Regions from separate parts of the Sphingomonas sp. NIBR02145 genome, predicted to be linked through region 2. Evidence: riboswitches for the same ligand, from Rfam matches in the RefSeq annotation. Region 2 holds a riboswitch; the other holds the start of a gene.
What was found. A riboswitch is a leader RNA that binds a small molecule or an ion and turns the genes downstream of it on or off. The one in region 2 is predicted to bind cobalamin.
Positions count from the first base shown of each region.

Region 1: it holds a riboswitch for cobalamin, as region 2 does, so the genes downstream of both, metE (5-methyltetrahydropteroyltriglutamate--homocysteine S-methyltransferase) here and O3305_RS18270 (TonB-dependent receptor plug domain-containing protein) in region 2, are expected to answer to the same signal.

Region 1 covers NZ_CP114791.1:425,371-428,777, reverse strand. Annotated here, with positions in the region: gene ahcY (adenosylhomocysteinase) at 1-251, opposite strand, end outside; gene O3305_RS02095 (WG repeat-containing protein) at 418-939, shown strand; cobalamin riboswitch at 1,118-1,318, shown strand; gene metE (5-methyltetrahydropteroyltriglutamate--homocysteine S-methyltransferase) at 1,436-3,407, shown strand, end outside.
Region 2 covers NZ_CP114791.1:4,024,881-4,028,287, reverse strand. Annotated here, with positions in the region: gene O3305_RS18280 (BNR-4 repeat-containing protein) at 1-1,007, shown strand, start outside; gene O3305_RS18275 (hypothetical protein) at 1,068-1,337, shown strand; cobalamin riboswitch at 1,397-1,618, shown strand; gene O3305_RS18270 (TonB-dependent receptor plug domain-containing protein) at 1,794-3,407, shown strand, end outside.

The DNA of each region.
Region 1 (3,407 bases), 1.4 Mb from region 2:
TAGATGTTGCAGGTCGCCCAGCGCAGCTCGGCGCCGAGTTCCTTGAGGGTCTCGATCAGCACGGCGGTCTGAATCGTCATATGCAGCGAGCCGGTGATGCGCGCGCCCTTGAGCGGCTTCGAAGCACCGAACTCGGCGCGGAGCGCCATCAGGCCCGGCATTTCGGTCTCGGCGATCTCGATTTCCTTGCGGCCAAAGGCGGCAAGCGAGAGGTCCTTGATGACATAGTCCTTGTCGAGCACGGTAGCCACGAGCTGTCTCCAGATGTGAATCGGTTACGCGCCGGGAATCACCGGCGGCGGATGCGGGCGCCCTACAGGCTTCGCCCTGGCCGCGCAATCCCGATATAAAGATATCTTTATATGTCACGGCGAGCCGGTCTTTGTGCGAGGCACAGCGCCATGATAGCCTCGCCTCATGCACTGGCTGTTCCTTCCGCTCGTGACGCTCGCGGCACCCTCCGAACCGGCTCAGCAGCGCTACCCCCTCCCCTGCTTCTACGCCCCGCGCGGCGGCGAGCTCGACACCTTCCCGGACTGCGCGGCGCAGGACGCCGACGGCACGATCCGGCTGGCGCCGGCGCATCGGATGAAGCTCGACCATGACCGGGACGGACTGGCTACCGTCCATGTCGGCAAGAGCTTCCATTATGTCGCCCGCGACGGTCGCAGCGCGCCGGTGATGGCGATGGACAATGGCGCCGATCCCTTCGTCGACGGGCGTGCACGTTCCGAATGGAACGGCAAGATCGGCTATATCGACCGCGCGCTGCACCTGGTGATCGCGCGGCGATACGACGGGGCGATGCCGTTCGAGAAGGGTGTCGCCGAAGTTTGCATCGGATGCACGCTGACCGGGGACGGCGAGCATCACTGGTACACCGGCGGGCGGTGGCTGCGGGTGGACCGGCTTGGGCGGGAACTGGCTGGGAAGCGGTGATTTCCGCTTCCAATCCTCCGTCACCCTGAACTTGTTTCAGGGTCCAACGCGCCTCGAGCGGTATCGCTGGGGTAGAGTTGGATGCTGAAACAAGTTCAGCATGACGGAATAGAGGCTCTCCCGAAACCATCATATAAAGAATTCTTTATATCACCCTTGACGAACCATCCCGACAGGCGGATGCTTAAGCGGTCGAGGTTCTTCCGCCGGGCCAAATCCGGGCGGAAGCTAAGACGGGAAGCCGGTGCGATTCCGGCGCTGCCCCCGCAACTGTAAGCGGCGAGCGGCGGTCCAGCATGTCACTGGGGGCAACCCTGGGAAGACGGATCGTCCGCGCTGACCCGTGAGCCAGGAGACCTGCCTTTGACGCGATAACGTCCACCGGCGGGGTGCCCGGTCTGGCCGCCTGCTTGCCGCGGCCGGGCCTTCCGTCCGTTCGCGGCGCGTGTGCGTGTCCGTGCCGGTCTCCCCCGCCCTTCATCGGGGTATGAAGACCATGACCGTCACTGTTGCCACGCTCGGCTTTCCGCGGATCGGTCCGCGGCGCGAGCTGAAATTCGCTCTGGAGAAATTCTGGAGCGGCAAGTCCACCGAAGCCGAACTGCTAGATTCCGCCGCAGGGCTGCGCGCCGCCGCCTGGGCCCGCCAGGCCGCGATCGGAGTCGACTGGCTGCCGTCGAACGACTTCTCCTTCTACGATCATGTGCTCGACACCAGCCTGATGCTGGGCGCGATCCCGGAGCGCTACGGCGTCGCCGCCGGCACCGCCGACCTCGGCACCTATTTCGCGATGGCGCGCGGCACGACCGGGGAGACTGGCGGCTGCACGCATGGCCATGGCCACACTGCGCAGGAAATGACCAAATGGTTCGACACCAATTATCATTACATGGTGCCCGAGCTGGTCGCCGGGCAGAAGCTCGCCCTCTCCTCCGCCAAAATCGTCGACGAATATCGCGAGGCCAGGGCGCTCGGCTACGAGACGCGGCCGGTGCTGCTCGGGCCGGTCACCTGGCTGAGCCTGGCCAAGGGCCGCGACGTCGATCCTTTCGACTATCTCGACGAAGTGCTCGGCCTTTATTCGGCGGTGCTGACCCAGCTTCAGCATGCCGGTGCCGAATGGGTGCAGATCGACGAGCCGATCCTTGCCACCGACCTCAACGAGCGGCAGCGCGCCGCGATCACCCGCGCTTATGCCAAGCTGCCGCGTCTGGGCCTGAAGATCATGCTCGCCACCTATTTCGGCGCGCTGGAGGATAATCTGACGCTGGCGGTGAACCTGCCGGTGGCCGGGCTGCACCTGGATCTCGTCCGCGCGCCGGACCAGCTCGACAAGATACTGGTCGCCGCGCCCAAGGGGCTGCTGCTCTCGCTCGGCGTGATCGACGGGCGCAACATCTGGCGCGCCGACCTGGAAAGGCTGCTCGACCGGCTGGAGCCGATCGCGGCGACGCGCGACCTGGTGATCGCGCCGTCCTGCTCGCTGCTTCATGTGCCGGTGGACCTGGCGCTGGAGCCGAAGCTCGATGACGAAGTGAAGCAGTGGCTCGCCTTTGCCGTGCAGAAGATCGACGAGCTGGCGACGCTCAAGGATGCGCTCAATGGCGGGCGCGACTGGGTGGCCGCGAAGCTCACCGCATCGGGTGCGGCGGCTGCGGCGCGCAAGGTCTCGCCGCGCATCCACGATCCGAAGGTCGCGGCGCGGATGGCGGCGGTGAGCGCGGCGATGCGCGAGCGGACCTCGCCCTATGCCGCGCGCGCCGTGGTGCAGGCGGAAGTGCTCGACCTGCCGCCCTTCCCGACCACCACGATCGGCTCCTTCCCGCAGACCGCCGAAGTGCGCCACGCCCGCGCCGAGCACAACCGCGGCAATCTCGACAGCGCGGCGTATGAGCGGTTCCTGCGCGAGGAGACCGAGCGGACGATCCGCTGGCAGGAGGAAGCCGGGCTCGACATGCTGGTCCACGGCGAGTTCGAGCGGAACGACATGGTCCAGTATTTCGGCGAGCAGCTCGCCGGCTTCGCCTTCACGGTAAATGGCTGGGTCCAGTCCTATGGCTCGCGCTGCGTGCGGCCGCCGATCCTCTATGGCGATGTCTCGCGGCCCCAGCCGATGACGGTGGAATGGTGGCGCTATGCGCAGTCGCTGACGGACAAGCCGGTGAAGGGCATGCTCACCGGTCCGGTGACGATCCTCAACTGGAGCTTCGTGCGCGACGACCAGCCGCGTTCGGCATCGTGCCAGCAGATCGCGCTGGCGATCCGCGACGAAGTGCTCGACCTGGAAGCGGCTGGCTGCAAGGCGATCCAGATCGACGAAGCGGCGCTGCGCGAGGGCATGCCGCTGCGCCGGCGCGACTGGGATGCCTATCTCGACTGGGCGGTCGATGCCTTCCGCCTGACCGCGGCGGGCGTGGCTGACGCGACGCAGATCCACACCCACATGTGCTATTCGGAGTTCAACGACA
Region 2 (3,407 bases):
ATGTCTGGAGCCATGCCGACGATGTCGGGCATGACCAGCCGACGATCGCGGTGGACGGAGACGGCTATATCCATGTCTGGACCGATCATCATGTCGACGACTGGCGCTATTTCCGATCGAGCGCACCCAATGATCCCACCGGAATGCTGCGCCGCATCGGCGACATGCCGGGCACTGTCGGCGCAACCTATCCAATCGCCGAGGATGCGCCCAATGGCGACATCTTCCTGATCATCCGCAACCATTACAACAATGCCGGCCAGGGCGAGCTCTATCGCTGGGACAATGCCGCGAACAGCTGGTCGAAGATCGGCATCTTCGCGCGCGAGAACACCAACTACGTCTATCCCGACGACCTGAAGATCGACGATGCGGGCAACGTCCATATCGCCTTCGAATGGGCCTATGGCACGCCGCGCTCGCTGCGCCACTACGGCTCCTACCTGAAGTACGATGTCGCCGCCGGCGTATTCCGCACCGCGAACGGCGTCGCGCTCAGTGCCCCGGCCACGCGCACCACCGCCAATGTCCTGTTCCAGGGGCTGGGCACCGGCGAGGTGTGGAACAACTCGAACGACGGCGTCGGCATCCAGGCGGCAGGGCTCACCGTCGATCAATATGCCCGGCCGAGCATAGCCTATCGCTATCGCACCGCCGGCGGCACCAACGCGTACAACTTCGATGTCTACCGCGTGCGCTGGAACGGCGCCTGGGTCGACCGGGTGAAGATCTATACGGCCAACAACGACGTGCCCGCCGCCGTCGAGACCACGCACAACGGCACCCGGGCCCGGGTCTATTTCACCGTGCTGGGCAGCGGCCTGATGGCAGCGGAAAGCCCGACCTGGGCGGTACGCCAGGTCGCACCAGCCCAGAGCGCGGTGACCCGCATCTCGGGCATTCTCAAGTCGACGACCGAGGACGTGATCTACGCCGCGGCACCGACCGAGATCGACGCCAATCGCGGGCGGCTCCACGTCATCAGCATCGGCAACACCCTGCCCTGACCGAACGAACGCTCCGGCGGCGGGTCCCGCCGCCGGAGCGCTTCCGCATGGAGATCGCCCTTGATCCGCAAACACTTGCTCTGGCTGCTGCCGCTGGCGGGCATAGCCGGCCTGATGCTGTTCCTCGCACGCACCGCCGATGCGCCGGCAAAGAGCGGCACCGTGATCGTTTCGCCGACGCCCGACGCCGCGCCGAGCCCGGCGCCCATCCTCACTCCGCTGCCCGTCGCCACCGAGACGCCGAAGCCGAAGACGGTCCTCATTCCCGAGGCTCCAGCGAAGACGGCGGACGGCACGATCGTCACCCGCTGCACCGATCCGGAGTGCTGAGCGGCTTGGCGCGGCGTTCCATTTGCCCTATGCGCCGCGCCGTGGAGGGCACACGCCCTCCACGACAAGATCGCGCCGGTGCCCCGAAAGGGGCTTAAACGGGAATGCGGTGCGGACGGGCCTTCCGTCCAATTCCGCGGCTGTCCCTGCAACTGTAAGCGGCGAGCGCGATGCACTGGCTCCCCAATCGAGGGAGCAGCCACTGGACCATCGGTCCGGGAAGGCCGTGCATCACGCCCTGACCCGCGAGCCAGGAGACCTGCCGGCGCAACGGTCGCTCTTGCTTTGGTCCAGGGGATGGCCAGGGCACGGTATCTCTCCGTCTGAGCGACGAACCAAGCGGCAGGGGCCGCTTCGGTACGTGCGCGACGGCGAACAAGCGCCCGCCTCGCGTCTCGCACCGGCCGTTCGCGGCAGGCCCCCGCCCTCGTTGCACGGGCGCCGGGGGGACTACCCATGTTGAAGACCAGTTTCGTCTCGCTGCTCGCGATCGCCGCCGCCACGCCGGCCTTCGCCCAAGACGCGGACCAGGCCAGCGACCCGCAGGACACGATTGTCGTCACCGCCTCGCGCTCGGGCGAAGGCACCGAACTCAAGGACCTGCCCGCCTCCGCCACGGTGATCACCGCGCAGCAGCTCGACCAGCGCCAGACCCGCATCGTCTCCGACGTGCTGCGCGACGTGCCCGGCGTCTCGGTCAGCCGGATCGGCGCGATCGGCGGCCAGACCCAGATCCGCATCCGCGGCTCGGAGAGCAACCACGTCCTCGTCCTGATCGACGGGATCGAGGCGGCCGATCCCTATTATGGCGAATATGACCTGGGCACGCTGATCGCCGATCCGGCGGCGCGCGTCGAAGTGCTGCGCGGCCAGCAGAGCTCGCTCTACGGATCGGACGCGATCGGCGGCGTAATCAACTACATCACGCTCTCGGGTCGCGAGGCGCCGGGCTACAGCGCGCGCATCGAAGGCGGCTCGTTCGGCACGATCAGCACCGCGACCCGCGCCGCCGGCGCCTCGGGCGACTTCGACTATGCGGTGTCGGGCAGCTGGTACCACACCAGAGGCTATCCCACCGCGCGCGGCGGCAGCCGCGACATCGGCTCCGACAATGTCGGCGCGACCACCAAGCTGAACTGGACTCCAGCCGAGAACTTCAAGCTGAGCGGCGTGCTGCGCTACAGCTATACCGATGCCGAGACCAACGATGCCGATGCCAATCCGGCGAGCCCGAGCTTCGGCTACACGATCGACAGCCCCGGCACCTATTTCACCAACGAAGCGCTTTACGGCCTGCTCAGCGCCGAGCTGACCGCGCTCGACGGGCGCTGGACCAACACGCTCTCCGGTCAGTTCTCGGACACCACGCGCAAGGGCTACAACGCCTTCGGCTTCAACTATGGCGACAAGGGCCAGCGCTACAAGGGATCCTTCGTGTCGAGCTTCCGCTTCGGCACCGACGCGATCAGCCACCGGCTGACCGGTGCGGTCGATTGGGAGCGCGAGCAGTTCCAGAACATCGCGCCGTCGACCGGCTCGCCCTATGACGCGTTCCGCGGCCGCCGCGACACCGACAATCTCGGCCTGGTCGGCCAGTATGAGCTGACCGCGGGCGGCTTCACCGGCGGCGCCTCGATCCGCTACGACGACAATAACCGCTTCGCCGACACTACCACCTGGCGCGTCCAGGCCGGCTATCGCCTGCCGACCGAGACGCGCGTCCACGCCGCTTACGGCACCGGCGTGAAGAACCCCGGCTATTACGAACTCTACGGCTATTCGAGCGGCACCTATATCGGCAATCCGGACCTGAAGCCGGAGAAGTCCGAGGGCTGGGAAGTCGGCGTCGACCAGAGCTTCTGGGACGGCAAGGCCGTGATCGGCGCGACCTGGTTCGATTCTAAGCTGACCGACGAGATCTACACCAGCTATCCGGCGCCCAACTACACCGCGACGCCGGCCAACCGCGCCACCGATTCCAAGCAGCACGGCGTGGAAGTCACCGCCAGCCTGCGCCCGATCCGGCAAGTGCAGATCGAGGCGGTCTATACGCATCTTGATGCTACCGAG